DNA from 4 places in the Vibrio sp. M260121 genome. Region 2 is predicted to be linked to each of the others. Evidence: predicted binding sites of a transcription regulator. Region 2 holds the regulator's gene; each other region holds the start of a gene.
The links. Region 2 encodes PurR, which represses purine synthesis genes. Its sites were predicted from a motif close to TNANGNAAACGTTTNCNTNA; they were not measured.
Positions count from the first base shown of each region.

Region 1: the regulator PurR is predicted to act here: its motif matches at 3,511-3,530, upstream of QTO06_RS16930 (NCS2 family permease).
Region 3: the regulator PurR is predicted to act here: its motif matches at 2,447-2,466, upstream of purE (5-(carboxyamino)imidazole ribonucleotide mutase).
Region 4: the regulator PurR is predicted to act here: its motif matches at 3,558-3,577, upstream of purL (phosphoribosylformylglycinamidine synthase).

Region 1 covers NZ_JATABF010000032.1:64,307-70,091, forward strand. Annotated here, with positions in the region: gene frsA (esterase FrsA) at 87-1,334, opposite strand; gene tet(34) (oxytetracycline resistance phosphoribosyltransferase domain-containing protein Tet(34)) at 1,424-1,888, opposite strand; gene QTO06_RS16930 (NCS2 family permease) at 2,200-3,489, opposite strand; gene QTO06_RS16935 (aminoacyl-histidine dipeptidase) at 4,522-5,785, shown strand, end outside.
Region 2 covers NZ_JATABF010000004.1:105,484-111,268, reverse strand. Annotated here, with positions in the region: gene QTO06_RS04205 (putative signal transducing protein) at 1-316, opposite strand, end outside; gene QTO06_RS04200 (TVP38/TMEM64 family protein) at 316-1,005, opposite strand; gene QTO06_RS04195 (TfoX/Sxy family DNA transformation protein) at 1,126-1,716, opposite strand; cyclic di-GMP riboswitch class I at 1,833-1,922, opposite strand; gene purR (HTH-type transcriptional repressor PurR) at 2,208-3,212, opposite strand; gene QTO06_RS04185 (hypothetical protein) at 3,233-3,382, opposite strand; gene torD (molecular chaperone TorD) at 3,657-4,304, opposite strand; gene torR (two-component system response regulator TorR) at 4,538-5,251, shown strand; gene elyC (envelope biogenesis factor ElyC) at 5,367-5,785, opposite strand, start outside.
Region 3 covers NZ_JATABF010000021.1:74,461-80,245, reverse strand. Annotated here, with positions in the region: gene aroE (shikimate dehydrogenase) at 1-728, opposite strand, end outside; gene hemF (oxygen-dependent coproporphyrinogen oxidase) at 828-1,745, opposite strand; gene QTO06_RS13310 (L-threonylcarbamoyladenylate synthase) at 1,780-2,337, opposite strand; gene purE (5-(carboxyamino)imidazole ribonucleotide mutase) at 2,537-3,022, shown strand; gene QTO06_RS13300 (5-(carboxyamino)imidazole ribonucleotide synthase) at 3,027-4,160, shown strand; gene QTO06_RS13295 (DNA topoisomerase family protein) at 4,225-4,794, opposite strand; gene QTO06_RS13290 (DUF494 family protein) at 4,817-5,296, opposite strand; gene dprA (DNA-processing protein DprA) at 5,299-5,785, opposite strand, start outside.
Region 4 covers NZ_JATABF010000073.1:3,404-9,188, forward strand. Annotated here, with positions in the region: gene purL (phosphoribosylformylglycinamidine synthase) at 1-3,393, opposite strand, end outside; gene mltF (membrane-bound lytic murein transglycosylase MltF) at 3,717-5,321, shown strand; gene QTO06_RS24255 (hypothetical protein) at 5,609-5,743, shown strand.

The DNA.
Region 1 (5,785 bases), on a different contig from region 2:
GCTATCCAAGAATGATTATTATTTTTAATTATCATGAGCTTATTTTTTGCTCACATATATCACTCTTAACTAAATTAGGAGATTTGTCATCTTAATAATTCGTCCTCCAACCACTTTATGGCTAAATCGAGGGATTGCTCATAACCTTTTGTAATTGTCTTGGAACTGATTTTCTTGGCTTGTCCGTACTGGCTAAACAGTGCTACCAACTGGTTATCACTATGAGGTGAAACTGGGTCCCCTTCGAGACTCAATGCTAAAATTGGCACCTTAGTTTTACGGCTACTTAGGAAACCTTGTACCTTGAGTGACCATGCCATCATCTGTCCGGCCATGCTATTGATGTCAACAGCACTCTTACCAAGGCGAGACGCTAATAGGTCAAGGTACATCTTCGGCATTTGCTGCAACTTTTTAGGCGACGTAAACAGATCATGCACTGGTGCTCCCAAAGCCACACAAGCTTTGATCTTTTCTTGCTCAACAAACGAAAGACGAATCATGGCATTACCGCCAAAGCGGAAGCCAATCAATCCAACTTTGTGGTGATCAACCCAAGGTAGAGAATACAGTTCATTCAAAACCGCTTGATGAAGGCAACTGGAGTTTTCAGTCAGCGGCCAATGTGAACTATGACCGACTGACGGCATATCAATAGTCACCATCGCAATGTCTTTTGGAGCTAAGTGGTTTCTGAACAAGCGCCACATATCCGTTTGCAAGCTGTCCAAACCAGCACTGACCATTACAACTGGTAATTGTTTATCTGTGCGAGGAAGATGTAGGTTCGCGATGATCTTGCGTTTTTGGTAAGGCACTTCGATCTGCTTGATCACGTATTTAGTTTTTTCTGAGCCTTCTGAATACGCTTTGTTCGCCAATACCTGTGCTTGAATGGCTAAGTTATCATTCTTTAAATGTGGATAGCCCGCAATGCTGAAGCACAGTGATGCCGTAAACAGTTCGTCAGCAGCCTCTTCTCCCTTCATTTCACCCGCACGACGCTGGTGTTCCATACCCAGTTTGATCCATTCAAACGTCCAGTTACCGCTGTGGTAGCCCATGACAGTGTCGAGCCACTTATCTTCGGTGCGAGAGTGCTTCGATGATGCAATTTTAGCGAGAACCGCTTCCATTTCGATCGGTGATAACCCTTGCCACGCCCATTGAAGACGTCTCAAATGACGATACCAAGCACGCTCGCCATGTTCTTCTCGCTCATCAAGAATTTTTTGGCTGGTCGGCATGTATTGAGTAAGTGCAGAGGTTTCTTTCGCTTGCTTGTGTTTCACGAACAAAGTTTCGGAAAGGTTTTTACTGACGTCTTCTGACATAGGAAGAACTCTAAGCTGGTTGCAATAGCGTAATAATAATAAAAAAAATGCCCCTATAAAGGGGCATTTCTCAATATTCTTGTGCAAACTTATTTTTGTTTGCGATTCACTGGCTCAGCAAACTGGATAGACATATCCCAAGGTTGCTCGATCCAAGTGTCTTGTGCGATGTCTACTACGTAGTCATCAAGTAGCTCTTTACCAGAAGGCTTAGCACATACAGCAATCAGTTTTGCTTTCGGGTACATTTCACGAAGTTTACGCGCTGTATCACCGCTATCTACTAGGTCTTCAATGATTAGGTAACCTTCACCGTCACCTTCTGGCGCTTTAAGCACTGTCATGTCACGTTGATGATCGTGGTCGTAGCTTGAGATACAAATTGTATCTACGTAGCGAATACCTAGCTCACGAGCCAAGATAGCACCAGGAACCAAGCCACCACGGCTTACCGCCCAAATACCTTTCCATTGCTCAGCTGGCATTTGTTTCTCAGCCAGTTCACGGCAGTAAGACTGCATCGCATCCCAAGTGATAATGAATTTTTTACTCATTGTAATAACCTAATAATTTCAAAATATGCATCCCCGTGACCTAGCTGATGGCGCTGAAATGGACTCATCAATCTAGATTTCCCACACCAGAGGAAATGGGGGTTTCAAGCTACGCAAACGATTATTCTACCGAAACCCATGATTAATACCAACGCTGATATCAAAATTCTCCGTCTGTTACGCAGAAAAATCGAATTCAGTGAACACGGCAAAATAAAGAAGGGAATGAATTTGAGAAGAAATGCTCCATAAACAAGGAGAAATTCCCCTCCAGTAAAAGCCCACACTGGCTTTTCTTTTAATCGTCAGAGTTAGCCTAGGATGTACTTCGCAATGAAGATAGCGGACATCACCCACACGCTCATCGACACTTCACGGCCTTTACCACTGAACAACTTAATCGCAGCGTAAGCAATGAAACCTAGCGTGATACCTTCTGCAATCGAGAAAGTCAGAGGCATTACCAAGCACGTTACTACCACTGGCGCTGCTTCTGTTAGGTCACGCCAGTCAATACCAACAAGGCCAGAAAGCATAAGGATTGCTACGTAGAATAGCGCACCAGACGTTGCGTAAGCTGGAATCATTCCCGCTAGTGGCGAGAACAATAGAGCAAGAAGGAACAGTACGCCAACAACCACAGCAGTTAGACCTGTACGACCACCAGCGGCTACACCAGAAACGCTCTCAATGTATGACGTCGTGTTTGATGTACCTAGTAGAGCACCGACAGATGTTGCTGTTGAGTCTGCAAGTAGCGCTTTATTTAGGCGTGGAATGTTGCCGTTTTCGTCAGTCAAACCCGCTTTTTGCGAAACACCAACTAGCGTGCCTGCAGTGTCGAACAAGTCAACGAATAGGAAAGCAAATACTACCGAGATCATGCCAACTTCGAACAAACCAGAGAAGTCTAGCTGCATGAAGGTTGGTGCGATGCTTGGTGGAGTCGACATGATGCCGCCCCACTGAACGTCACCGAAGATAAGGCCAAGAATTGTCACACCTAAGATAGCAATCATAACCGCACCTTTCACACCACGGTGAACCAATGCAATCGTCATGAAAAAGCCAATCGCAGCAAGTACCGATTGCAATGACGTAATGTTACCCATTGAAACTAGCGTTGCTGGGTTGTCTACTACGATGCCTGCGTTTTTCAGTGCGATGAACGCCAGGAACAGACCGATACCAGCAGAGATACCAGTGCGTAGAGAAAGAGGAATCGAGTTGATGATCCACTCACGAATCTTGAACACGCTCAAGACAATGAACAGCAAGCCAGAGACAAATACAGCGGCTAAGGCCACTTGCCATGTGTAACCCATGCCCAACACAACAGAATAAGTGAAGAACGCGTTTAAGCCCATGCCAGGCGCCTGAGCGATTGGGTAGTTTGCTACCAAGCCCATGATGAAACAGCCAATAGCTGCAGCAAGACACGTCGCAACGAACACGGCACCACGATCCATACCAGTATCCGCAAGGATAGCTGGGTTTACAAAGATGATGTAAGCCATAGTTAGGAAGGTAGTGACACCTGCGATGATCTCAGTGCGCACGTTGGTGCCATTTTCACTAAGTTTAAAGAGCCTTTCGAGCATGATCGAATCCTGTAAAAGGTAAAAAGTAAACGGTTGCGTAATCGATTGGCTCGAATTATAAAGTTATCAAATAACAAATTCCAGATAGAATTTTCACTCTAATGGGATTTTTTTCGCTGGATATGAAACCTATTCGCTAGTGTTTTAAACAAGGCAAGAATTTAGATCTTAATAAACAACAACTAACAGAATTGTATTTTGTTCAGCTCAACGTGTACAAACTGAGCAATGTATTAAACTTTCAAACGTAAACTTGAGGTTTTGGACGTTAAATACCCACAAAATTAGTCAGAAAATGAAATAAGTTGAAGATGCGTTAGTAGAATGGAAGCTTGGTGGCGAGAAAGTAGTCGAAGTTTGATACTGCAGATAAAAAAACGCCACTCAATTTGAGTGGCGGTGAATCATGTCAGCACTATGCACTGAAAAAAAATTCCAATTTATAGGGGTGAACAAACTTGTTCGAGTCACATGCGTTGGCTTCAATTAGTAACCAAAGCTTGTTGGGTATACAAAGTTACCGGTGTAAACAGATTTGCTGTTCCAGAACATTGCACTTGGTAAACCTTTCATAAATATCACCTTCTAAATCAATTAATACTGTTAATTTGGTTGATTTCTCGGTTCCTTGGAGGCGATAAACGGACTCATCCTTTGAGCATTTCATTCTTCTCTCAGAAGCTGGTTACAAATATACCACCGAGAAATTTAATTACAAGCATTTTAGTGACAAGAATCACAAAAACTTGATAAATTGATCTTCATCAAGAATTAACTGTAATTAAATTACAGTTTAGTAAATTAAAAATTAAACAAACTTTCAATTCATACTAAGAGCGTTGCATTAGCGTATTAGGTTGTGTTCATAATCTGTGACAGTTCAAGGGCAAATCCTTTTCACCACAACTACTAGAACGGCTTTTGTGGTGGTATGCTGAGGGCAATTCCAAGCCAATACCGATTAGCATTTACTGCTAAACACTCATTAAATTTACGGTTTAAATTTGGCAAAGCACATCAAAGGAGTCTTCCGTGTCTGAATTCCATTCTGAAATCAGTACCTTATCACCTGCTCCACTTTGGCAGTTTTTCGATAAGATTTGTTCAATCCCTCACCCTTCTAAACATGAAGAGGCACTAGCACAGTACATTGTTACTTGGGCGACAGAGCAGGGTTTTGACGTACGCCGCGATCCAACTGGCAATGTGTTCATTAAGAAACCAGCTACGCCGGGCATGGAAAACAAAAAAGGCGTTGTTCTTCAAGCGCACATCGACATGGTGCCGCAAAAGAATGAAGATACTGATCATGACTTCACAAAAGATCCTATCCAACCATACATCGATGGCGAGTGGGTAACAGCAAAAGGCACAACGCTTGGTGCGGACAACGGCATCGGTATGGCTTCTTGTCTTGCGGTTCTCGCTTCTACTGAAATCAAACACGGCCCTATTGAAGTACTATTAACGATTGATGAAGAAGCTGGCATGACGGGCGCATTCGGTCTTGAAGCGGGCTGGTTGGAAGGCGACATCCTTCTAAACACTGACTCAGAGCAAGAAGGCGAAGTGTACATGGGTTGTGCTGGCGGTATCGACGGCGCAATGACATTCGACATTACACGTGATGCCATCCCAGCAGGTTTTGTAACTCGTCAGCTAACGCTGAAAGGCCTAAAAGGTGGTCACTCTGGTTGTGACATCCACACTGGCCGTGGCAACGCGAACAAACTTGTAGGCCGTTTCCTAGCAGGTCACGCACAAGAGTTGGATCTTCGCCTGATTGAATTCCGTGGCGGTAGTTTACGTAACGCGATTCCTCGTGAAGCTTTTGTAACTGTAGCACTACCGGCAGAAAATCAAGATAAACTAGCGGAACTGTTCAACTACTACGCAGAGTTACTAAAAACAGAACTTGGTAAAATTGAAACAGACATCGTGACTTTCAACGAAGAAGTTGCAACAGATGCACAAGTGTTTGCGATTGCAGACCAGCAACGTTTCATCGCAGCATTGAACGCTTGTCCAAACGGTGTAATGCGTATGAGTGATGAAGTTGAAGGCGTGGTTGAAACGTCACTTAACGTTGGCGTTATCACAACAGAAGAGAACAAAGTAACGGTTCTATGCCTAATTCGCTCATTGATCGACTCAGGTCGTAGCCAAGTTGAAGGTATGCTTCAATCAGTAGCAGAACTAGCTGGTGCACAGATCGCTTTCTCTGGCGCTTACCCTGGTTGGAAACCTGATGCAGATTCAGAGATCATGGCAATCTTCCGTGATATGTATGAAGGCA
Region 2 (5,785 bases):
ATGGCTCCCCTATTTGATATCCACATTGCCAACACGCACCAAACTGACCTTCGTTTTGTTCTGAACACTGTGGGCACTGCCAGTCTTGATAAGTCAATTCCGCTTGTTGACGATAATCTTCAACAATGGCAGATGCTTTTAGTTTCTGCTCCGGATGTAAAAGCCAAACATACGGGTCTGTATCATCGCTAAACGGCAACTCACCCTTTAAGCCGAACATTCCCTCACCTCTTACTTCACAAGCTATCTGTTCGGTTTTGAGAAGCTCACAGACGATATGAGCTTCTGCAGGATTTTTAGCGATGTATATCTTCATTAAGCATTTCCGTTTTGAACTTGGGCTGGGCGAACTTTATTCATAACCCATTTTGCGATGATTGGGAACAAGCCGAGCAGAGCAAACGACGCTAATACGGTAGGTGACACAATTCCTGAAAGACTGTCGATAGTGGCGAGCTGTGTACCTGCATTTAAGTAGACGGCAGTGCCTGGCAACATACCGATTTGGCTGGTTAGGTAGAATCGTGCGACTGACATTGGTGTCAGACCCATCAACAAGTTGATCAAGAAAAACGGAAATACCGGAATTAAACGTAGTGAGAAGAGGTAAAAAGCACCGTCTTTTTCTACACCTTGGTTAATGGCATTCAACTTATTACCAAACTTGCTTTGTACCCATTCACGCAACAGGTAACGGCTGCTTAAAAACGCAATGGTTGCGCCGATTGTGCTGGCAAAAGACACCAACAATAAACTCGTCCAAAAACCAAATAAGGCTGCACCAAGAAGCGTTACAACCGCAGCACCAGGAATAGAAAAAGCGGTGATAGCAATGTAAGCGAAGAAATAGGTTGCGGCGGCAAACACGAAGTTTTGGTCAATGAAACTGTTTAACGCTTGTTGCTGTGCTTTGGCGTTTTCTAGCGTTAAATATTGACCGAAGTTGACACCTAAAAAGATGATGGTCGCGAGTAGGATCAGTCCTAAAATCAGTTTCTTATTCATATCAATGGCTCCGTTTGGCTTCTTAAATAATAAGACAGAATGAAGTAAGAAAAAATTTCAAAAAAAAACCGCAGTGTGAAAACTGCGGCTTTTACTCAATGTCATGCTGAAATGATTGCTCTACGAGAGAGCACTCATCAACTCTTCCCGGCGAGACTGAGGTACGACGCTCCAATGTGTACCGTTGATAGCGCCTTCAAGCGCCCACAACAATTCAAGGCTTACCGTAGAGGCATGCGTATCTTGGATTGCTTTGTAAGCGTTTAGGGCACCTTCTTCTTCTAGTTGCTCGACAGAGTCAATGCCTGCTTTCTTCAACATACGTTCAGTTGCAAGGCGTAGATTAGGAAGGTCTTTCAATCGGTTAGGTTTGGCGCTCGCTTGTTGTTTTTTCTCTTGCTTAGCAGTCTCTAGAGATTGCTTTGCAACTTCAATCAAGCGATCGGTCGAATCCCATAGATCATCAGAAATAGCGTAGTATTTCGTAACGACTGGGAAACCACGTTTCTTGTAGACGTACGGTTTTAGTCCTTGAGTCTCGAAGTCAGATGAAGTTTGTTGGTCAGCTCGTATATGAAGTTGATTGTTCACAACTAGTGCAAACATCGTTTCATCGGCGAAGAGCCCAAAGCCGCCAAACATTGAACGCGACTTGATATTACCAAGTGCCTCAAACAGCTTCATTGAGTCTTTGAGTATCGGTTTATCCATGATGTGTTATCTCGGTGTAATTAATATTACGCCACCAAAAATCAGGTCCGAGAGATTAGCAAATGCATGCAGACACAATGTCATTAAAGGGTAAACTCACTTAATGCATATTTGCCATCGGTAACCCCGCTACCTTCCATCTAATAAGATGGTTCAGGCCGGAGGCTTTGCGTCCCACCCTTTCGAATGGTTTGCCCTGTGCGTGACTCTTTGAGAATACTTCGTATATTGAATTAACATCACGTTTCAAACACAAAAGTGTGATCTTGGTTCAGTTAATAGCGCTAAGTTGATGTGTTTTGTTTCATATTGCTGAGCATCTACTTGTCATACAAAAGCTTGATGTAGGAAATGGGCTACACCTTAATTAAAACAGCAACTTATCGAAGCTTAAGGTTGTATTCTTGAGCTGAAATATTAAGGGAAAGTTATTTTTAGATATTAAAAAAGCGCCCATAAGAGCGCTTTATAAAATGAGTTCGCAGATGAGGTTAGTTTAGTTTCTTAACCGTGTTGCGAACAACGATCTCTGGTTGCATCTCGAACACACGTTTCTCGTGTTCTTTGTCTTTGATGCGTTCCAAAAGGATCTCAAATGCGTTTTTACCCACACGACGTTTTGGTTGGTGGATAGTCGTTAGCGGTGGAGAAAAGTATTCTGCAAGCTCAATGTTGTCGTAACCGATCACGGATACATCATCCGGTACTTTGATACCGTTTTGCTGCAAGCGGCTCATTAAGCCTAGCGCCATTGTGTCGTTAAAACAGAAGACAGCTGTTGGGCGTTTTTCCATTGCTGTGATGTTATCTGCCGCCAGTACAGCAGTATCACATTCGAAGTTACCTTCAAGAACCCAATCTTCGTTAACCGTTAGGTTTGCTTCCGCCATTGCTCGGCGGTAACCAGCGATACGCTCTTGGCACGCTGCTTTTTCAAAATGACCGCTCAAACATGCGATGTCAGTGTGACCGTTATCGATCAGGTATTTCGTCGCGATGTAGCCGCCTTCTTCCGAGTTATCGATGATCTTATCTGCCTGCGAGCTCTCAGGGCCCCAGTCCATCACAACTTTTGGAATGTCAGAATGGCGGTCTAACATCTCTTTTAGCTCTTCCGTCAAGTCAGAACACATTACTAGGATGCCATCTACGCGTTTCTCAGCTAGCATGCGGATGTAGTCACGTTGCTTCTCGTAGATACCGCCCGTGTTACAAAGAATTAGAGTGTAACCTTGACGGTAACAGTAACTCTCAACACCATCGATGACTTCAGAGAAGAATAGGTTGGTTGATTGAGTAACTAACATACCGATAGTACGAGTAGAGTTGCACTTCAAGCTACGAGCAACGGCGCTTGGCGCGTAATTTAGTTCATCAACCGCTTTCATTACTTTTTCTTGGGTTGCTTCTGCAACAAAGCGAGTTTTGTTAATTACGTGCGAAACCGTTGTGGTAGAAACGCCGGCTAAGCGAGCAACGTCTTTAATAGTGGCCATAAATGATGTCCTGTATCGAGCTACTGAATACCGTGAGTGAAGACAACCATACGCTTAGGGTCTTGCACAAACCGAGCAACTGCAAGAAAGGGCATTGCTGAGATATTTGGCAGTGGTTGTTCCGAATCGGTATAAAAAGATTTGTAGCAACATTTGTTGCTGATACTCATATTCCCTTCTTTTATAAGTGAGGAATTAGTCAGCAATCATGTTAAGAAAACACAAAAACCGCTATATTTCAGCGGTTTACATATAAATCATATTTAATCGTTTGCGCTCACATTTTAGACTGATGTGGGCAGGCTGGCAATATTTTCAGCGGTTGTTTTGTGCCCTTGAGGTCACATTTTCACGGCTAAATTGGTTGGGATTCTCTAAGCCAGATTAAAACTAAACGAATAAAATAGGGAGCCTAAATAGCAGGCTCCCTAAAATAGGCGGCAATTATTCACCAAGAAGGTAGGTGCTGTCCAGTTTACAAAATGCAATTAATAGTTGCGCAACGCTAATATAGAAGCCAAATTCGTCGAACTGCTTACATTTAGCAGCAAACTGAGGTAGCCAAGTCAAAAGATGCTGTTGGATGAAATCGTTCTGCTTGTCGAACGCTTCTTCCATGTGCTTTTCTTGCTCTAGTTCGTTAGAGCGAATAATCATATTACCCAAGAAATCCAACTCTACCGCTAGGTGGTCAGCTGGCTCTTTCAGGTTTTCATCAACTTGCACGCCAAACTCTGCCATCAGTTTTTCCATCTCTTCTGCTGGCTTATCGTTTAGCAGGCCAGATTGGCCAATGTACATAGAGGCGTAAGGCAGTGCACCGTGCTTTTCTGTCTTAAGGAAAAGCTCGCAAAAGTCTGCTGCCAACTCAAGTTGTGCGTCTTCACGATCCTGCAGACGGTTAAGTGCATCAACAAGGGTATCCACAGCTGGTTTTAATGACTCATTTTCACCAAGGCCAGCCAAAAAGCTTCGAATTTCAACACTGTGGTAGCTTTCTAGTTCTTTCTCTGTCAGTTCTTTTGCGAACAGGCTAGAAAACCACCAATAGATTTCTGCGCGTTTCTCGTTAAAAGCTTTCACTTCTTGCATTTTTTTGCTCCTAAATGGTTATCCCCTAAGTGTAAACAATTAAGATGAATAGCAGTAACTATAATTGTTATCCATTATGGGAAAATATGCGCGTTTATGAATGGCTGTAAATAAGCTTGCTTTGAATCAATAAAAACGCAAAATCTTGCTTTTTAATGTATCTATGACTAGAAATGTTACTAGTTATGAATAGAATACGTCTTGGAAAATAAAAAAGACAGAAAGTGGTGTAAATGAGCTATCACGTATTAGTCGTAGAAGATGATGTAGTAACTCGTAGTAAGCTTGCGGGCTATTTCCAAAATGAAGGCTACAAAGTTAGTGAAGCAGAGAGCGGGGCAGAAATGCGCGAAGTGCTTCAAAGTGGCGATGTAGACCTGATCATGTTGGATATTAACTTGCCTGGCGAAGATGGCCTTATGCTTACGCGTGAATTACGCAGCCAATCAGATATCGGCATCATATTAGTGACAGGACGCACGGATAGCATTGACAAAATCGTTGGCCTAGAAATGGGCGCAGACGATTATGTGACAAAGCCTTTTGAACTAAGGGAATTATTAGTTCGCGTTAAGAACTTGCTGTGGCGCATTTCAGCGGCACGTAGCGGTTCGCAAAAGACAGCGAACGACACTAATGAAGAACACATTGTGCGCTTCGGTGAGTGGACGTTTGACATTCAACGTCGTGCTCTAAGCCGTAACGGTGAGCCAGTGAAACTAACCAAAGCGGAATATGAGCTATTGGTGGCACTGTCTTCGTACCCAAATCAGGTACTAAGCCGCGAGCGTATTTTGAATATGATCAGCCACCGAGTGGATGCGCCAAACGATCGTACTATCGATGTACTGATTCGACGCATGCGCGCTAAGATGGAGTTTGATCCAAAGAACCCACAAATCTTTGTGACCGTTCACGGTGAAGGCTACATGTTTGCAGGTGACTAAATCATCGCAATAAAGAAAAAGGAGAGCATCGGCTCTCCTTTTTTGTATCTGTTATTTCTGTAAAGACAATCTAACGATAAGCTTTATTAGCGACAACGTTTTTGCTAGGCAGCAATTAAGGTTGTGCGACTTCAGGCTCTTCTATCTCAACCATTGGCGTTTGTCCTACGTTGTCACGCAGTTTCTGCCATAACCCGCCAAGATACTCATGCCAGTACAATTCCGTTTGCTCTAAGTAACGAGCTTTCGGTGCGTACTTTTGCCATGGCTGTTCGATATCATCAATCGCCATAAAGTTCGTTGGTGCGGGGATGGGTTTAATACCCGCAGCGTTGAACTCATACAAAGCACGTTTCATGTGGCTAGCAGAAGTCACTAACACAATATCTTTTTGTTTTACGAAGGCTGCCGCTTGGCGTGCTTCTTCCCAAGTGTCTTTCGCGTCTTCCAACAAAATGATATCGGATTTGGCCACACCAAGAGAAAGCGCAACGTTCGCCATCATACGAGCATGGCTTATTTCAGAGCCGCCAG
Region 3 (5,785 bases), on a different contig from region 2:
CCAAGGCCATCATAAGCATGAGCCGCTCCGTGTTCTTTCGCCCACTGGTTAAAGCTTGTTAAACCCTTGCCATACATCATGTCGTAGCTAGTGCTATTGGTGGAAAAGATAGCAGAAGAGACCGCGGGCAACTCACCGTTTAATGAAGCAGAGGTTGAGTTAATAATCACGTCGTACGCTTCTTCTATTGTCGTCATATCTTTCGCTACAATAGGACCGTGTGAGACGAATAAGTCTGCAAGCTGTTGTGCTTTACTAAAAGTACGGTTAGTAATCGTTAAAGAAGCAGGTTTCTGATCAAGGAGTGGTTTAATCACACCACGAGCAGCACCACCAGCGCCAATGACCAGAATTCTCGCGCCTTCCAATACGACTTGATGCTGTAGTAGGTCTTGTACCAAGCCCTCTCCATCGGTGTTGTCACCAATTATTTCTCCGTCATCTAGCTTCTTCAGTGTGTTCACAGCACCGGCTAGCTCTGCTCGCTCAGTAAGACGATTGGCAAATCGATAAGCATCTTCTTTAAAAGGCACTGTCACGTTACACCCTTTCCCATCGTCAGCAAAAAAAGCTTTTGCTGCTTCAACAAAGCCATCAACAGGGGCAGTTTCTGCGGTATACACCAATGACTGATTGGTTTGACGAGCAAACAAGGTGTGAATGAATGGCGACTTGCTGTGTCCGATAGGATTACCAAACACGGCATAACGATCAATTTGCAGAGTCATTTCCTTACCTTTATTCCTTACCCATATATAAAAATAGGGCCATCTGATTTACCGATGACCCTATCACTATCTATCTATGCAGAAAAGGAGATTCAACGCTTACCACTCTCGTGGCGTTAGGTATCGCTCGTAAAGTTCAGCTTCTGGAGAGCCAGTCTGTGGTTCGTAGCTGTATTCCCAACGTGCAAGTGGTGGCATCGACATAAGAATTGACTCTGTACGACCGCCACTTTGCAAACCAAACAGAGTGCCACGGTCATACACTAGGTTGAACTCTACGTAACGACCACGTCGATACAGTTGGAACTCGCGCTCGCGCTCACCGAACTCGATGTCTTTACGACGAGATACAATCGGTAGGTAAGCTTGGCAGTATCCCTCACCAACCGCTTTGATGTAGTCAAAACACTTATCAAATTCCCACTGGTTTAAGTCATCAAAGAATAGACCACCAACACCACGAGTTTCATTTCGGTGTGGGAGGAAGAAGTATTTGTCACACCACGCTTTGTGCTCTGGGTAAACTTCGTCACCAAATGGCGCACAAAGCTGTTTTGCTGTGTCGTGCCATGATTGGCAGTCTTCTTCAAATGGGTAGAAAGGCGTTAGGTCAAAACCACCACCAAACCACCAGATTGGGTCTTCGCCATCTTTCTCTGCAATAAAGAAGCGGACATTGGCATGTGAAGTCGGTACATAAGGGTTTTTAGGGTGAATAACCAAGGAAACACCCATCGCTTCAAAACGACGCCCCGCTAGCTCTGGACGATGTGCCGTCGCAGATGCTGGCATTTCATTACCTTCGACATGAGAGAAGTTCACTCCTCCTTGCTCGAAGATATGACCATCACGCAATACGCGAGTACGGCCACCGCCACCAAGACGCTCTCCTTTTTCACGTTGCCATGCGTCTTCAACAAAGACGGCCTTTCCATCTTCTTGTTCTAACTGCTGACAAATGGAATCCTGAAGTGACATCAGGAACTGTTTTACGGCGTGCTTATCGATTGCTGACATACGTGTAGTACCTATTGATTGCTGACTAGCAGGGTTAGCCCTGTCTTAATATTTGCGAGGTTTTAGCATCACGAATTTCACTCGGCTTGTCACGACCGCTGGTTTCACCACGTAAGATCGCCACAAGTCTATCGCCTAACTGCTCTTCAACTTCTTCCGTCGTCATACAAGGAGGCTGACCAGTAAGATTCGCGCTGGTAGAGGTTAGCGGCTTTCCGAACGCATTACACATCTTTTGTACTAAAGGATGATCCGTCACACGCACTGCGATTGAATCAAATTGTCCCGATACCCAGTGAGAAACTTTGTCACTTGCAGGCATGACCCACGTGTATGGCCCAGGCCAAGTTGCATGGACTTTATCTAATTGCTCTTGAGTCAGCTGAGATTCATCAATATAAGGCAGAAGCTGCTCATAGCTCGCAGCAATAAGGATTAAACCTTTCTCTACTGGACGCTGTTTTAGCTCTAGCAGTTTTTGAATCGCTTCCGGGTTATCTGGGTCACATCCAACACCAAACACCCCCTCTGTTGGGTAGGCAATCACTTCACCTGTTTGTAGTGCTTTTAGCACCTGTTCAAAGTTCTCCACCGATACTTCCTGATAATCTTTTCTGTTGTGTTTGTACTAAGTGTACAAATATTCATTCTCAGAGACTAAAGCAATTTGTTTATAAAATGTATCAATAGCATTTACAAACACACGCAAACGTTTGCTTGAGGTAAAAATCCCCGTATAATGCGCACAAATTTATCAGCTCACCTAATTTTGCAGCTTGAAGGAGTTTGAGATGAAAGTCGGTATCATCATGGGTTCTAAATCAGATTGGCCAACCATGAAACTAGCAGCGGACATGCTGGATCAATTTGGCGTGTCTTACGAAACAAAGGTGGTGTCAGCTCACCGTACTCCTCAATTGTTGGCTGATTACGCAAGCAGCGCGAAAGAACGTGGCATTAAAGTCATCATCGCAGGTGCGGGCGGTGCTGCTCACCTACCAGGTATGGCGGCGGCGTTTACTAGCGTTCCGGTACTTGGCGTCCCTGTGCAGTCTCGTGCGCTGAAAGGCATGGACTCACTGCTTTCTATCGTACAGATGCCAAAAGGTATTGCGGTTGGTACATTGGCGATTGGCGAAGCAGGCGCAGCAAACGCTGGCATCCTAGCAGCTCAAATCCTTGGTACACATGATGAAACGATCATGGCAAAAGTCGAAGCGTTCCGTAACGAACAAACGGAAACCGTATTGGCGAACCCAAACCCTGCTGAGGATTAATCAGATGCATGTACTGGTTCTTGGTGCGGGTCAGTTGGCTCGTATGATGTCTCTGGCTGGTGCGCCACTGAATATTCAAATCTCAGCTTACGATGTGGGCAGCGGTAACATCGTTCATCCACTGACTCAGCACGTACTAGGCAACGGCTTAGAGAATGCAATTGAACAAGTCGACGTCATTACTGCTGAGTTCGAGCATATCCCGCATGACGTGCTCGATGTTTGCGAAGCGAGCGGCAAGTTCCTACCAAGTACGCAAGCCATCAAAGCAGGCGGTGATCGCCGCATTGAAAAGGCATTACTTGATGATGCTGGTGTGCGTAACGCGAAATACTACGTAATCGAAACTCGTGAAGACTTTGACCGTGCAATTGAACACGTTGGTATGCCAATGGTTCTGAAAAGTGCATTGGGTGGTTACGATGGTAAAGGCCAGTGGCGCTTAAAAGAAACTTCTCAAGTCGACGACATTTGGACAGAGATGGCAGAGTGCATTGCCGCATCACCAACTCAAGCGATTGTTGCTGAGGAATTTGTCCCTTTCAACCGCGAAGTTTCACTGGTTGGTGCACGTGGTAAAGATGGCAGTGTTGAAGTGTACCCTCTGGCAGAGAACGTTCACACCAATGGTGTATTGAGCCTTTCTACTGCGATTGATGCACCAGAGTTGCAAGAGCAAGCAAAACAGATGTTCACGGCCATTGCCAACAACTTGAACTACGTTGGTGTGCTAGCGCTGGAGTTCTTCGATGTTGACGGCACTTTGCTAGTTAATGAAATCGCACCACGCGTACACAACTCTGGTCACTGGACTCAACAGGGTGCAGAAACTTGTCAGTTTGAGAACCACCTACGCGCCGTGTGCGGCATGCCTTTAGGTAGCACTAAGCTAGTTCGTGAGACCTCGATGATTAATATCCTAGGTGAAGACACACTGCCAGAAGCATTGCTAGCGATGGATGGTTGTCACATTCATTGGTATGGCAAAGAAAAACGTGCGGGTCGCAAGATGGGACACATCAACGTATGTAGTGACTACACTGGCGAACTTAATCGTAAACTTTGTGCATTAGCAGATGTATTGGATGAGCAGGCTTTCCCTGCCGTGCATGAATTTGCCAAGCAGTGGCAAGCATAGAAAAGCAGCGGAATAAATAGCAAAAGGGTCGCATGATGCGACCCTTTTTAATTCGTACTGAAGGTTATTGTGATTGAGTATGCTGGCACTTACGACTCGCGCATTGCAGTTTAACCCCGCTGGCAAGTTTCTTTTCTACCAACAAGGTAAATCCACATTCCTCGCAGCGGCCTCTTACAGGCGCCAAGTTAACCGCAAACTTGCACTTCGGATAGTTATCACACGCGTAGAATGTTTTACCAAATCGGGTTTTACGCTCAACCAAATGTCCTTTGCCACATTCAGGGCAAGCGTGTTGCTCTTTCGCTTGCTGCTCTGGCTCTGGTTGGTTAATCGACTCAATATGATGGCATGCTGGGTAATGGCTACAACCAACGAACATACCGTAGCGCCCTTGGCGGAGTACCAATTCATTGCCACACTCAGGGCAAGGCACACCCAACTCTTTCACGATGTGACCGTCATTGCTGTGTAGCGGCTTAATGTAATCGCAACTTGGGTATTGGCTACAACCTAAAAAAGGACCGTGTTTACCGTGCTTAAGCGACACTTCCCCACCGCATTTAGGGCAAGGTTCGCGCTCAAGCGCATGCTCGTGTGCCGAGAAAAGGTTGTGATCGATTTTACTACTCATACTCACCGCTCAAGCGAAGATATTAATGAAGAATACCTTGTTCCTTGGTGTACAGCAGCTCTTCCATCAGCGTGTAGGCGTTTTCGTTGCCTGGAACATTAAATAGCACCATAAGAATGATCCATTTAAGGTCCTCAAGCTCAAACTCATTGGTTTCAAGCCCCATTACACGGTCGATAACCATCTCACGCGTTTCTGTGGTCAGAACATTGATTTGCTCTAGGAACAACAAGAACCCACGACATTCGAGGTCCAGTCGCTGCATCTCAGATGCGGTATAGATACGTGTCGATGCCGATGCAATGCAGGTTGAAATGGCTGAATGTTCATCGCTTTGTTGCAATGCCGCCAGCTCTTCTAACCAGACAAGGGCTTTGTAGATGTCTTTTTGCTGGAAGCCTGCACGAAGCAATTCATCTTCCAATTCGTCTTGTTCGACTTGTAACTCTGCATCGCTATGGATGTAGGTTTCGAATAGATACATAAGTATATCCATCATCATAGCTAGCCCCTCCCCTTTCGAATATAGCCACCGGATACTGCAACAACATGCCCTGAAAGCTCAAGCTCTAAGAGCTGCATCATGACTTCTTGAACAGGTATATTGGTCCTGCTTGCAAGAATATCAACTGGTGTAGCCTCATTTCCTACGTTAGCTAACAGCTGAGGAAATGGCAATTCTTCTTCATCAATTGGCGTAGAAAATAAATCTAAGCTCTGATTAATAGACCAGTCGAGTAAAGACTGTATTTCATTCAGCACCTCTTGAGTATTTTGTACGAGGCAAGCTCCGTTACGAATCAATTGATTACCGCCACTGGCGTTAGGAGCATTAATCGAAGCTGGCAGAGCGAAAACTTCTCGACCTTGCTCAAGGGCATAGCGAGCAGTGATTAAGGAACCACTTTTTTCAGCTGCTTCCACCACCAAAACACCCAGCGACAAACCACTAATAATTCGATTACGACGTGGGAAGTTTTCTGCGCGAGGC
Region 4 (5,785 bases), on a different contig from region 2:
ATCTTCACGCTTAAAGAAGCCTTCAAACTGGTTGCGAGCTTGTTCATTGAACAGGATAGACTTAGCCCAACCTTCACCGGCGCCTAGAACGTCACCGTAAGAGAAGCCACCACACGCCACTAGGCCTTGGAACTCTTCCAGTACAGCTTGACCCGTTAGGATGTCGCTCATGTGAATATCCGTTGCTTCAAAGCCAGCACGGTCGAATGCTGCTGCCATCTCAACGTGAGAGTTAACACCCTGCTCACGCAGAATTGCCATTTTAGGCTTAGCACCTTTCGCGATGAATGGCGCTGCGATGTCTTCGTTCACATCAAAGCTTAGTTTAACGTTTAGACCTGGGTCTGAGTTGTCTTTCTTCGCTTCGTGCTCTTGGTCAGCACATGCTGGGTTATCACGTAGACCTTGCATCTTATGCGTTGTCTCCGCCCAGATAGTACGTAGTTCAGTACGGTTACGCTCTAGAACCACTGTGTCACCAGAAGTGATCACTAGCTTGTCAGATGCTTCTACTGAGCCGATTACGTGTGAACACGCTTCTAGGTCGTTTGCTGCAAGAGTAGAAAGTACAGCGTCTAGGTCATCGTTCTTAACCTGAAGTACTGCGCCTAGCTCTTCGTTAAATAGTGCTGCTAGAGTATCTTCGCCAAGGTCAGCAATGTCAGCTTTCACACCACAGTGACCCGCGAATGCCATCTCAGCAAGAGTAACGAATAGACCGCCATCACCTTTATCGTGGTAAGCCACTACTTGGTCATTCGCTACTAGAGTTTGAACTCCTTCGTAGAAACCTTTTAGCTGTGCTGCGTTATCTACGTCTGCTGGCTTATCACCAAGCTGCTTGTAAACCTGTGCCAGTGCAGTCGCACCTAGACGGTTTTGACCGTTACCTAGGTCGATTAGAACAAGGCTAGTGTTGCCTTTATCTGTGCGAAGCTGAGGTGTGATTGTCTTACGCACATCTTCAACACGAGCAAACGCAGTGATGATCAGAGACAGCGGAGACGTTACTTCTTTCTGCTCGCCATTCTCTTCCCACTTAGTCTTCATCGACATTGAGTCTTTACCCACAGGGATAGTCAGACCAAGTGCTGGACATAGCTCTTCACCCACAGCTTTCACCGCTTCGTAAAGACCAGCATCTTCACCTGGGTGGCCTGCTGGAGACATCCAGTTTGCAGACAGTTTAATGTGTTTGATATCACCGATGTTTGTCGCTGCAATGTTTGTGATTGCTTCACCAACCGCTAGACGAGCAGAAGCACCAAAGTCTAGTAGCGCAACTGGCGTACGCTCACCCATCGACATCGCTTCACCGTGGTAAGTGTCGTAGCTTGCTGCTGTTACTGCGCAGTTTGCTACTGGAACCTGCCATGGACCAACCATTTGGTCACGAGCAACTAGACCCGTTACTGTGCGGTCACCGATAGTGATAAGGAATGTTTTCTCTGCAACCGTTGGTAGACGTAGAACGCGGTCCGCTGCTTCGTTTAGCTCGATACCGTCACGGTTAACTGCAGGGTTGTTTGCTTTTAGCGTTTTCGCATCACGATGCATCTTAGGCGTCTTACCAAGAAGCACATCCATTGGCATGTCGATTGGCGTGTTCTCGAAGTGTGAATCTTCAAGTTTAAGCTCACGCTCTTCTGTTGCGATACCTACTACGGCGTATGGTGCACGTTCACGCTTACATATTGCGTCGAATACTTCCATGTTCTCTGGCGCAACTGCCATAACGTAACGCTCTTGAGATTCGTTACACCAGATCTCAAGTGGGCTCATGCCTGGTTCATCATTTGGTACATCGCGCAGTTGGAAGATACCACCACGCTCGCCATCGTCCACAAGCTCAGGAAGTGCGTTAGAGATACCGCCCGCGCCTACATCGTGGATGAACGCGATTGGGTTAGCATCACCAAGTTGCCAACAACGGTCGATCACTTCCTGACAGCGACGTTCCATTTCTGGGTTTTCACGCTGTACTGAAGCGAAGTCTAGGTCTTCTGCTGATTGACCAGATGCCATTGAAGAAGCAGCACCACCGCCAAGACCGATGTTCATTGCAGGACCACCAAGTACGATTAGGCTCGCACCTACTGGGATCTCTTTCTTCTGAACGTGCTCGTCACGAATGTTACCCATACCACCAGCAATCATGATTGGCTTGTGGTAACCACGAACCTCTTCACCTGCGTGAGAGTTAACTTTCTCTTCGTAAGTACGGAAGTAACCAAGTAGGTTTGGACGACCAAATTCGTTGTTAAACGCCGCGCCACCAAGTGGGCCTTCTAGCATGATATCTAGAGCGTTAACAATGCGACCCGGTTTACCGAAATCTGTTTCCCATGGCTGTTCAAAACCAGGAATACGTAGGTTAGATGTTGTGAAACCAACTAGACCTGCTTTTGGCTTACCACCAATACCAGTTGCGCCTTCATCACGGATTTCACCACCAGAACCAGTCGAAGCTCCCGGCCAAGGAGAGATAGCTGTTGGGTGGTTGTGCGTTTCCACCTTCATTAGGATGTGCGCTTTCTCTTGGCTGTAGCCGTACTGGCGAGTTTCTGGGTTCGGGAAGAAACGACCAACATCGGAACCTACCATTACCGCTGCGTTATCTTTGTATGCAGACAGTACGTTTTCAGGCGTAGTTTCGAATGTGTTCTTGATCATCTTGAACAGAGACTTCTCTTGCTTAACGCCGTCGATAGTCCAGTCTGCGTTGAAGATCTTGTGACGACAGTGCTCTGAGTTCGCTTGTGCAAACATCATTAGTTCGATGTCAGTCGGGTTGCGTTCTAGCTTATTTACGAACGCATCGTAAAGGTATTCAATTTCATCATCTGCAAGTGCAAGACCTAGGGTAACGTTTGCGTTTTCAAGCGCAGCACGGCCGCCTTTTAATAGATCAACATCTGCTACAGGAGCAGGTTCTGCCGCTTGGAATAACGCGTTTGCCGCATCAAAATCAGTAAATGTCACTTCCATCATTCGGTCATGGATGAGTGCTTTTACATCAGCAATTTGAGCATCGTTAAGAGGCGTCGATGTCTCTACGTAATATGCAGTGCCGCGCTCAAGACGTTTTACTTTGTCTAGACCACAGTTGATGGCGATATCAGTAGATTTAGAAGACCAAGGCGAAATAGTGCCCGGACGAGGCGTAACAAGAAGTAGAAGACCTTCTGGCTCATGCTCTTCGATCGTTGGACCGTAAGTCAGCAATTTTTCCAGTTTTTCCAACTCTTGAGCATCAAGGTCAGACTTTAGATCCGCAAAGTGCATGAACTCAGCGTAAATGCCAGTGACAGGCAGATCTTGTTCACGACAAAGTTCCAGTAGTTTATTAACACGAAACTCAGAAAGAGCTGGGGAGCCACGCAAAATTCTCATGTGCTTAGGTCTCTTATTGCAAGTGATTAAGGTGATATTGGAATAAATTCAGTGGGTTATACTGTTTTCTTCGAAGCTATTCCCGAAGGTTTTTCAAACCTATGCCGATGCCACCTCTTCGTTGCGAGCGCATTATATAGCAATTGTTTTTGTGATGTAACACCAAAAGCAACCGTTTGCGTCATTTTTTTCGTCAAATTTGAATTCCGACTAAAATGTCGATAAATCACACAATGTCGCACTCTATCTGTCTGATTCACTTTGCCCCACCAGCTCGCTTTGATATAAAGGCAACTAGAAAATTATCGAGACGTACCGAATTAATGCAAATAAGTCAGTTCAACCGACTCAAGCGCAGCGCCCTACTTTTCGCCTCTGTGCTTTTACTCTCTGCGTGTCAGATTGAGTCGGAACCCAAAAGTGAATTCGAGCAAATCCAAGAGCGTGGTGTCCTACGTGTTGGCACGCTAAACAACCAACTCTCCTACTACATTGGTCCTGATGGTCCTGCTGGCTTGGATTACGAACTGGCGCGCAAATTTGCAGAGCAACTCGGCGTGAAGTTGGAAATCAGACCTGCTTTCCGCCAAGCAGAGTTATTCCCTGCTCTGAAAAAAGGCGATATTGATATTATCGCGACCGGTTTAAACCAAACCTCTCAAGCGGTGCAACGCTTCCGCCCTGGGCCTGCTTACTACTATGTGAGCCAGCAAGTGGTGTACAAAAAAGGCCAGCTTCGCCCTCGCGATGTAGACCAGCTCATCAAGTATCAAGAATCAAAAGATGAGAAAGCCGAAAACGAAGACAGCAATGCAGGAGCAGAGACGCTGCAAATTGTTGAGCAGTCACAATTTGTTCCGACATTAACCGCGCTACAGAAAGAACACCCAGAGCTACAATTCGAAATTATTGGCGATGCCGATACTCGCGACCTCTTAAAACACGTATCAACAGGTGAGTTGCGTTTTACAGTAACTGACTCGGTGGAACTGCCTTTAGCTCAGCGCCTATACCCAGATCTCGCTTTAGCATTTGAGCTAACCGAAGACCAACCCGTTTCTTGGTTCACTCGTCGTTCTGAAGATGAAAGCTTGTATGCCATGTTGATCGAATTCTTTGGCAACATTAAGCAGTCCGGTGAACTCGCAACGCTCGAAGAGAAATACATCGGCCATATTGAAGCTTTCGACTACGTAGACACGCGTGCTTTTATTCGCGCCTTGGATAACACCTTGCCGAAATGGTCACCACTGTTCCAAAAATACAGTGAAGAGTTCGACTGGCGCTTGATTGCGGCATTGGCTTATCAGGAATCTCACTGGAAACCAAAAGCGAAGTCACCAACAGGCGTTCGTGGCATGATGATGTTGACGCTGCCAACCGCTAAGAGTGTTGGGGTAACGGATCGCCTAGATCCAGAGCAGTCTGTGCGTGGTGGTGTGGAATACCTTCGCCGTATCGTGGCTCGTGTACCGGACTCAATCAATGAGCATGAGAAGATTTGGTTTGCTTTAGCGTCTTACAACGTAGGCTACGGACACATGATGGATGCACGACGCCTGACTAAAGCGCAAGGTGGCGATCCAAATGCGTGGGCAGATGTAAAAGAGCGCCTACCGCTATTACGCCAGAAACGCTTCTATAGCCAAACTCGTTATGGCTATGCTCGTGGTGATGAAGCGCGTAACTACGTTGAAAACATTCGTCGTTACTACCAATCGATCATTGGCCATGTAAGCCAAAAGCCTGCTATCGACGAGGATACAGAAGATCTTCAGGTCATCCCGCCACTCGATCCTAATCTATTAGTTTCTGGTGCTGTGGAGACCTTGGCTGAACAGGTTTCAGGGGCAGTTGAAGTAACACCACCACCTGAAGAAAATGCGCCCCAACAAGCAGAGCAAACACCAGAGCCAAAAGCAGAATAAAACCTTCCAAAATAGCGAGCCCTCAGCTCGCTATTTTTTTGTTGAGTCAACAGATAAAGTTATCTAGAATCCAGTCTTTCGGGCTTATCTAGCTTGTGATGCTCATTGGTGCCATACCAATATTAGGCTTGCATAGCAGAGAAGTTCTTTTAGTCACCTCTCCTCGAACTGATGCCACCTTCATCCGTAGGCGTGCCTCATCAGAATGTCATCGATTGATAGCATGTCAGACGCTTTGCTATGCGAGTGTCGGAGAGTGTGTTCGTTGTCTGCAAGAGGTTCTGATTATGAGAAAGCGCAGAGTGCAGTCAAAACGTTTGAATAAGACAGTGGCTGCTAACCGCCGTAAGCGTAAGCTTACGAGTATGAAAAAGAAAGTCAGTGCACGTAACCGTGTTTTCGTTCACCTAGTGAATCACTGAGAATTTGAAGCAAACATCTACTCTTGGGTAGGTGTTTGCTAA